DNA from 2 places in the Nonomuraea sp. NPDC050478 genome. Region 1 is predicted to be linked to the other one. Evidence: riboswitches for the same ligand, from Rfam matches in the RefSeq annotation. Region 1 holds a riboswitch; the other holds the start of a gene.

Region 1 (4,614 bases):
ACGCCGGCAGGGGCGGCTACTACCCCGCCTCCGACGTGCAGAAGTGCCCGAAGAACGGCATGCTCCTGCGCGGCGAGCGGGTCGGCGCGCACAAGAAGGGCCTGCGCCAGGTCGGCCCCGGGCACAAGGCCCACTACCACGAGTTCACCACCCGCTGCCGCACCGGCAACGGGAAGAAGACCAGCGTCACGTTCACCACCCGCGAGTGGTATCTGCCGAAGTCGCAGATCCTCGTGGTCGACGAGTGGAGCACCGGGAACCTCGCCGACACCCTGAAGTACGCCGACTGGAAGTGATCTAGGCGAGCGCGTCGAGCTGGGCGGCCAGCCACTTCTGCGGGGGCAGCGCGGTGGCGGCCGCCTCCAGCCGCTCCCTGCGCCGGGCGCGCTCCGCCTCCGGCATCACCAGCGCCGCGTGCAGCGCGGCGGCGGTGCCGCTGATGTCGTACGGGTTGACCACCAGCGCGTGCGCGCCCAGCTCCGCGCACGCGCCGGCCTCCCGCGACAGCACCAGCGCGCAGCGCGGCGACAGGATCGGGCCTTCCTTGGCCACCAGGTTCATGCCGTCGCGGATCGGGTTGACCAGCAGCACGTCGGCCAGCCGGTAGGCGGCCAGGGAGCGCGGGTAGTCGTCGTTGACGTTGAGGATCAGGGGGTTCCAGTCCTCGGTCGCGTACTCGTCCTCGATCTCCTGCGCGCAGCGCTGCACCGCCGCGGTGTATTCGCGGTATTCGGGCAGATCGTGGCGGCTCGGGTAGGCGAAGGCCAGGTGGACGACGCGGCCGTGCCACTCGGGGTGGGCGTCGAGGAACTCCTTGTAGGCGAGCAGTCCGCGCACGATGTTCTTCGACAGCTCGGTGCGGTCGATGCGCACGATCAGCTTGCGGTCGCCGACCTCCTCCCTGATGGCCGCCATGTGCGACTCGACGTCGGGCTCGGCGGCGCGGGTCCACAGCGCCTTGCCGTCGACGCCCAGCGCGTGCACGCCGACGCGGGTGGTGCGGCCCTCGTACGTGATCGTCGCGGCCCGCTGGTCGACCTCGGCGCCCAGCACGGTCTCGCAGCAGTCCATGAACGCGCCCGCCCAGCGACGGGTGAGGAACCCGGCGTGGTCGGCGCCCAGGACGCCCTCCAGCACCTCGCGCGCCACCTCGTCGGGCAGCAGCGAGAAGTATTCGGGCGGGGCCCACGGCGTGTGGCTGAAGTGCGCGATGCGCAGGTCGGGCCGCTCGGCGCGGAGCATCGCCGGGGTCAGCGTCAGGTGGTAGTCCTGCACCATCACCCGGGCGCCGTGAGCGGCCCCCTCCGCCAGCGCGAGCGCGAACGCGCCGTTGTAGTCGCGGTAGGACTCCCAGTCGCGCCGGAACCGGGTGCCGAAGTGCGGCGCGTTCGGGATGTCGTAGAGCAGGTGGTTGACGAACCACAGCGTGGAGTTGGCCACGGAGTTGTAGGCGCGGTGGAAGGTGGCGGGCGCGATGTCGAGCATGCGCAGCGGGCCCGTCTCGTAGCCGGCGTGGTCGAGCCGGCCGCCGGGGGCCTGGCGGACGGCGCTGCGGTCGCCGTCGGACAGAGCCGCGCACACCCACAGCACGCCCTCGTCCCTGGCCACGCCGGACAGCCCGGAGACGAGACCGCCGCCGCCGCGTCTCATGGTGAGGACGCCGTCGTCGGACACGGTGAACGACACAGGGCCTCTGTTCGAGGCGAGCAGGACGCTGTTCATTTACGCTCCCTCCGACCATAGGATCCCAGCTATGGCGCTAGATGAGCACACCGAGGAACTCGCCCATGCCGCAGCCAGAGGCGATCATCGCTCACTCGGCGAGCTCCTGCGACGGATCGAGCCCGACGTGCTGCGGCACTGCGCTCGTATCCTGCCGTATCACCATGACGCCGAGGAGGCGGCCCAGGACACCCTGCTCGCGGTGGCGCGCAACATCGCCAGGTTCGAGGGGCGGGCCAGGTTCAGCACCTGGCTCCACATCGTGACCGCCAACTGCGCGCGCACCACGTACCGCTCGCTGAAGCGCAGGTCGGCGGAGCAGAGCTCCGACGAGCTGCTGACGCAGAAGCCCGACGTGCGGCGGGTCAGCGTGATCGCGGGCTCGCGGCTCGACCTGCTCGACGCGATGGAGGCGCTGGAGGCCGACAAGCCCGACCTGGCGCAGGCGCTGGTGCTGCGCGACATCGTGCAGCTCGACTACAGCGAGGTGGCCGAGCAGCTCAAGATCCCGCTCGGCACCGCCAAGTCGCGCATCCACCAGGCGCGCAAGTACGTGCAGGGTGTGCTGGGCGACGACTACCGGTGAGATCGTTCATCTCGGAGAGTGAGACGACTGTCCATGTCACGTGGTTGATTGGGTAGAGTCCGAGTCAGCAGCACCACACAACTGAACATTGCTCATCCAGAGGGGTGGAGGGACCGGCCCTGCGAAGCCCCGGCAACCCTCCCGGCTTGTGACTCGCGACCTGGCGAGGCCGACCGGGACAGGGTGCCAATTCCGGTCCGCGGTCAGGGTGGCCGCGGACGAAGATGAGGGAAGGCCTCGCTTCATGTCGCTCGACTTCGGTCCCGCCACTGCTCTCTCCTGCCGCGAGTGCGGCGCCCGCTATCCGCTCGGCCCCAACTTCGCCTGCGTCGAGTGTTTCGGGCCGCTGGAGGCGGCCTACGACTTCGGCGACGTCAAGAGGTCCGACATCGAGTCGGGCCCGGCCAGCATCTGGCGCTACCGTTCCCTGCTGCCGGTGCCCGCCGACGTCGCGAGCAAGCCCAACATGAACCCCGGCTGGACGCCGCTCGTCAAGGCGGGCAACCTGGGCCGGGCGCTCGGTCTCAAGTCCCTGTACGTGAAGGACGACTCGGGCAACCCCACCCACTCCTTCAAGGACCGGGTGGTGGCCATCGCCGTCGAGGCGGCCCGCAACTTCGGCTTCCACACGCTCTCCTGCTCCTCGACCGGAAACCTGGCCGGGGCCGTGACGGCCGCCGCCGCCAGGGCGGGCCTGGACGCGTGCGTGTTCATCCCCGCCGGGCTGGAGCAGGCCAAGATCGCCATGGCCCGCGTCTTCGGCGGCAGGCTCATCGGCATCGAGGGCACCTACGACGAGGTCAACCGGTTCTGCTCGGAGCTGATCGGGGACCCGATGGGCGACAAGTGGGGGTTCGTCAACGTCAACCTGCGGCCCTACTACGCCGAGGGCTCCAAGACGCTCGCGTACGAGATCGCCGAGCAGCTCGGCTGGCGGCTGCCTGAGCAGATCGTCATCCCGATCGCGTCCGGCTCCCAGCTCACCAAGATCGACAAGGGCTTCAAGGAGCTGATCCGGCTCGGGCTGGTCGACGACACGCCCTACAAGGTCTTCGGGGCGCAGGCGCTCGGCTGCTCGCCGGTGTCGGCCGCCTACAAGGCCGGCCACGACGTGGTCCAGCCGGTCAAGCCCGACACCATCGCCAAGTCGCTGGCCATCGGCAACCCCGCCGACGGCCCTTACGTGCTCGACATCGCCCGGCGCACGGGCGGCGCCGTCGAGGACGTGACGGACGCCGAGATCGTGGCCGCCATCAAGCTGCTGGCCTCCACCGAGGGCATCTTCGCCGAGACGGCGGGCGGCGTCACGGTGGGTGTGCTGAAGAAGCTCGTCGAGACCGGGCAGCTCGACCCGGAGGCCGAGACCGTGGTGCTCAACACCGGCGACGGGCTCAAGACGCTCGACGCCGTCGCGGCCGACGCGCAGCCCACGGCCGTGATCCGGCCCTCCCTCGACGCGTTCCGCGCGACTGTCTGACAATCAGGAAAGGCGAGACCATAACATGAGCGTTTCTGTGCGGATTCCTACCATCCTGCGCACGTACACCGGGGGCAACGCGGAAGTGAGTGGGGAGGGCGCGACTCTCCGTGACGTCCTGGCCAAGCTCGATTCCGACTACCCGGGGATCGGCGCCCGCATTCTGGATGAATCGGGCAAGATTCGGCGTTTTGTTAACGTCTACGTGGGGGAAGAGGACGTCCGATTCGCCCAAGGTCTGGACACTCCGGCCCCTGAGGGCACGCAGATCTCCATCATCCCGGCCGTCGCGGGCGGCTGAGCCCCCCGCTCGGCGGAGCGATCGTCTGGAAGGCGCCCCATGTGGGCGCCTTCTCCCTTTTGTGGGAAATTCAACCTTGAACTACTCAGCTAGGGGTGAAATAAGGCTTTTGCGGATTGACTCTGTTGCCGACCGCCATGCCACAGGTATGGTCGAGTGCGATCGTCAGACGATATCCCCATAAGTCATGGCGATTGTGGGTCTCGCAGACGAATGGGCGAGATCCCTGAGCCCAGTAAGAGGAGTCGGAAGTGGCGCAGGGCACCGTCAAGTGGTTCAACGCGGACAAGGGCTACGGCTTCATCGCGGTAGACGGTGGTAAGGATGTATTCGTCCATTACTCGGCAATCATGATGGACGGGTATCGCTCTCTCGAACAGGGACAACGGGTCGAGTTCGAGATCACGCAGGGCCAGAAGGGGCCGCAGGCGGAATCCGTCCGCGCTGTCGCCTAGCTGGTGCGACCGGCAGCTCGCACGCCAGCGCAGTGCGTGTGACTGCCACCTCACATTGGGGTACGGCGGGCCG
Region 2 (4,614 bases), on a different contig from region 1:
GCGGCACGCTCACCGGATATCGCGACGGCGCGGTCGTATCCCCGATCCCCGACGGGACCTGCGACATCACCGCGCACGTCGCGCTCGACGCGTGCGCCGAGGCCGGGCGGCGGGCGGGCGCGATATCCACAGCCTTGTCCACACAGCGTGCCGCGCTGCGCGAGCTGGGCGTCACCGGCGCCCGCCCCTCCCTCGACCTGGCCCGCACCGATCCTCCGGGCTATCTCCGGGCGCTCGCCCGGGCCTCCGAGGAGGCCGAGCTGATCGATCCGGCGGGGCTGGGCGGGTTCGGCTGGCTCTGCCAGCGCCGGTGACCCGGCGTCAGCGCGTGCTCAGCTCCAGGCCCTGCAGCCCTCGGATGATGTAGCCCGGCTTCCACTCCGGCTCCCTGACAAGCTCCAGCGCCGGCGTCCGGTCGAGCAGCGCGCCGAACGACTCGACCATCTCGATCCTGGCCAGCGGCGCGCCCAGGCAGTAGTGGATGCCCAGGCCGAACGAGATGTGCGGGTTGTCCTTGCGGCCCGCGTCGAACCGGTCGGGGTCGTCGAACACCTCGGGGTCGCGGTTGGCCGAGCCGAACAGCAGCGCCACCTCGGCCCCGCGCGGGATCCGCACGCCGCCGACCTCGATGTCCTCCAGGACCCAGCGCTCGAACATCTGCGCCGGGGTGTCCCAGCGCAGCACCTCCTCGATCGCCGTGGGCAGCAGCGAGCGGTCCGCGCGGAGCCGGGCCAGCTCGTCCGGGTTCCTGAACAGCGCCCACCAGCCGTTGCCGGTGGCGTTCACGGTGGCCTCGTGACCGGCGTTGAGCAGCAGCACGCAGGTGCCGATCAGCTCGTCCTCGGTCAGCTCGGGGATCCCCGCCAGCGCGCTGATCAGGTCGTCGCCCGGCTTCCCCGCCCGCTCGCGGGCCAGCCCTCTCAAGTACTCGGCGAACTCGTCCGCCGCCCTGACCGCGGTGTGCTGCATCTCCTCGCTCGGATTGAGCTCGTACATCAGGCAGATGTCCGAGGACCAGGGCCGCAGCAGGTGACGGTCCCGCTCGGGGATGCCCAGCATCTCCGCGATGACCGTCACCGGCAGCGGCTCGGCGACCTCCGCGATCAGATCTCCGCCGCCCTTCTCCACGTACGCGTCCACGAGCCCTTCAGCGATGGCCCGCACGCGCGGCCGCAGCGACTCGACCATGCGCGGGGTGAACGCCTTGGACACCAGGCGGCGCAGCCGGGTGTGCACCGGCGGCTCGACGTCGAGCATGCCGGCGCGGACCACCCGCCAGAACGGCTCCTGGAACTCCGGCTCCGGTGGCCTGCCGAACTCCTCGTCCGTGGCCACGTGCAGATAGGAACGGCCGAGCCTGCGGTCACGCAGCAGCTCGTCCACATCCGCGTGGCGGGCGATCAGCCACTGGTCGGCGGGTTCGAAGTAGCTGACGGGGGCCTCCCGCCTCAGCTCGGCGTAGACGTCGTAGGGATGGGCCACGAAATCCGGATTCCAGGGATCAAAGCGCACTATTGCATAGTAGGAGCTTCCTCCACCTGCTTGTTCTTCCTGCTCCGCACCCGGATGTTGAGCAGCTCGACGACGACCGAGAACGCCATCGCGAAGTAGATGTAGCCCTTCGGGATGTGCTGGTCGAGACCCTCGGCCACGAGCATCACCCCGATCAGCACCAGGAACGCCAGCGCCAGCATCTTGATGCTCGGATGCGCGTCGACGAACCGGCTGATCGGCCCGGAGGCGAACAGCATCACCGCCACCGCCACGACCACGGCCGCGATCATCACGCCGAGCTCATTGACCATGCCCACGGCGGTGATCACCGAGTCGAGCGAGAACACGATGTCGAGCAGCATGATCTGCACGATGACCGACGTGAACGAGACGACGGCCGCCGACTTGCCGTCCTTGCTGGGCCCGTCCATCGTGTGGCTGATCTCGGTGACGCTCTTGGCCAGCAGGAACAGCCCACCCAGCAGCAGGATGAGATCTCGTCCCGATATCTCATGACCGAACACCTCGAACAGCGGCGCAGTGAGCCGGACCACCCACGACAGCGCCAGCAGCAGGAGCAGCCGCATCACCAGCGCCGCGGCCAGGCCCACCACCCGCGCCCGGTCGCGCTGCTCGGGAGGCAGCTTCCCTGCCAGGATGGAGATGAAGATGATGTTGTCGATGCCCAGGACGATCTCCAGGGTCACCAGGGTGAGGAACCCTATCCAGATCTCCGGGTTGGACACCCAGTCAAGCATCGCCGCCTACTTTCGGTGGGGGAACGTACCACCGCCCAACGAGCAGAAGTCCGGAGAAGTTCGCGATCCGGATGAATCATCGGTTATAGTCCGGCACGTAGGTCATGAGTGCCAGCGCCAAGCCCCGGCTCGCTGGCCGGCAACCCTCGCGTCCGCGGCGGGGTGCCCCGGGTGAAGACCTGGTCCGCCACGAAGGGTGGCGGGCAAGCGCGGGCTCCGTGGCTGCTCCTGGGGTCCGATGACGCCCGAGGAGGCATGCCGTGTCCACTTTGACGATCTTCGACGCCGCCCGCACCGCTCCCGAGAAGCACCTGGAGCCCTGTCCGGCGCGCGCGATCCCCGTCGTGCTCGGCGCCGACCTGCGGGTCCCGGTCAAGGGCGGCAGGCTCACCGGGTACGCCAACCTCGACTACGCCGCCAGCGCCCCCTGTCTGGAGCAGGTCAGCACCGCCGTCGCCGCCGCGCTCCCGGCCTACTCCAGCGTGCACCGCGGCGCCGGGTACGCCTCCCAGCTCACCACCGCCCGCTACGAGCAGGCCCGCCACACCGTACGGGCCTTCGTCGGCGCCCGCACGGACGACGCGGTGGTGTTCACCCGCAACACCACCGACGCCACCAACCTGCTCGCCCGCTGCCTGCCCGAAGGCACCACCGTGGTCGTCTTCGACACCGAGCACCACGCCTCGCTGCTGCCGTGGCAGCGGGTGGTCCGGCTGGCGCCGCCCGCCTTCCCCGGCGAGGCCGTGCGCGCCGCCGACGACACCCTGGCCGGGATCGACGGCCCCAAGCTCCTGGTCGTGACCGCCGCCTCGAACGTCACCGGCGAACTCTGGCCCGTCGCCGCGCTGGCCCACATCGCGCACCGGCACGGCGCGCGCATCCTGGTGGACGCCGCCCAGCTCGTCCCCCATCGGCCGCTCAACCTGACCGCGCTCGACCTGGACTACGTGGTCTTCTCCGGGCACAAGCTGTACGCGCCGTTCGGGGCGGGGGCGCTGGTCGGCCGCGGTGACTGGCTGGCCGCCGGCGACCCGTACCTGAAGGGCGGCGGCGCGGTGCGCGCCGTCGGCGAGGACGGGGCCGACTGGCACGACGACCCCGAGCCGCGGCACGAGGCGGGCACCCCGAACGTGCTGGGCGCCATCGCGCTGGCCGCCGCCTGCGACGCGCTCACCGCCACCGGCTGGACCCCGCTCGTCCGCGAGGAGGAGCGGCTGCTCGCCCGGCTGCGTGCCGGCCTCGCCGCCATCGACGGGGTACGGGAACTCTCGCTGTGGGGGCCCGGCCACCCGCGCGTGGGCATCGTGTCCTTCACCGTCGATGGCCACCCGGCGCGCGAGGTCGCCGAGACGCTGTCGGCCGAGCACGGGATCGGGGTGCGGGACGGCAAGTTCTGCGCGCACCCGTTCGTCCGGCACCTGCTCGGCACGCAGGACGGCGGCTGCGCGGACGGCACCGCCTCGGCCGTGCGCGCCTCGATCGGCATCGGCACGACCGAAGAGCATGTCGACCGTCTTCTCGCCGCGCTGCGCGACCTGGCCGGTCGCTGAGCGGCCCGCTCAGCGACCGTAACTCCTACGGCTTGCGTGGGTGGGGCCGGGTCGGCTCGTCGCCGAGCAGGCGGTCAACGTCACGCATGTCGCGGTCGTCCAAGCCGCTCGCGCTCCCCTGCGGGGGCACGTCGCGCTGCGGTTCCTCCATCACCGTGGGCCGGGTGGGCGCGTTGTCGAGCCCGCCCGGCACCGGCTCGTAGGCGGGCTCGGTCGCGGCGGCCCGCCTGGAGCGACGCCTGTGCACCGCGTGGATGATCCCGTCGAGGCCGATGCGCCCGCCGCCCAGCGCGATCAGCAGCAGGCAGGCCGCGCCCAGGGCCGCCACCAGCTCCCAGCCGCCCTCCGTGACGAACACCCCGCCGGCCGCGTGCACGAAGAGCAGCGCCCCGATCATGTCGACCAGCAACAGCGCCGCCGAGATCCGGACCGCCAGCCCCACGATCAGCAGCACCCCGCAGACCACCTCGACGATCGTCGCGAACGCGGCCGACGCCTGAGGCAGCGGCACGCCCATCTCGGTGAACCCGGCGCTGATGGCCCCCAGACCCGCTGTCCATTTCTGCAGCCCGTGCGCCACGAAGATGACGCCGATCACCACCCTGGCGATCAGGGCAGCCACATCAAAGATGACCCTCTTCATCGTCTTGTTCCCCCGTTCCAGACAATCCTCCCCCGCCATGGCCTGGTGATGCGCGTGCTTGCCGTACCTTGACCTCGGACGACGGACCCCGGCACACCCGTTCCTTGACCTGGTATCCGGTGAGAGCATGGGCCGTATGACGGAACGCGTGGTGGGCATCGGCGCAGGG

What was found. Region 1 has a riboswitch for S-adenosylmethionine ahead of thrC (threonine synthase). Riboswitches for the same ligand answer to the same signal wherever they lie in the genome.
Region 2: it holds a riboswitch for S-adenosylmethionine, as region 1 does, so the genes downstream of both, ACIBF7_RS02605 (aminotransferase class V-fold PLP-dependent enzyme) here and thrC (threonine synthase) in region 1, are expected to answer to the same signal.

The regions. Positions count from the first base shown of each region.
Region 1 is NZ_JBITHT010000010.1:27,185-31,798, forward strand. Features, by position in the region: gene ACIBF7_RS39205 (hypothetical protein) at 1-296, shown strand, start outside; gene ACIBF7_RS39210 (trehalose-6-phosphate synthase) at 298-1,722, opposite strand; gene ACIBF7_RS39215 (RNA polymerase sigma factor) at 1,754-2,308, shown strand; SAM riboswitch class I at 2,398-2,539, shown strand; gene thrC (threonine synthase) at 2,553-3,785, shown strand; gene ACIBF7_RS39225 (MoaD/ThiS family protein) at 3,811-4,086, shown strand; gene ACIBF7_RS39230 (cold-shock protein) at 4,338-4,541, shown strand.
Region 2 is NZ_JBITHT010000001.1:548,427-553,040, forward strand. Features, by position in the region: gene ACIBF7_RS02590 (SAM-dependent methyltransferase) at 1-314, shown strand, start outside; gene ACIBF7_RS02595 (cytochrome P450) at 322-1,512, opposite strand; gene ACIBF7_RS02600 (TerC family protein) at 1,512-2,252, opposite strand; SAM riboswitch class IV at 2,353-2,468, shown strand; gene ACIBF7_RS02605 (aminotransferase class V-fold PLP-dependent enzyme) at 2,513-3,802, shown strand; gene ACIBF7_RS02610 (DoxX family protein) at 3,828-4,424, opposite strand; gene ACIBF7_RS02615 (NADH-quinone oxidoreductase subunit D) at 4,582-4,614, shown strand, end outside.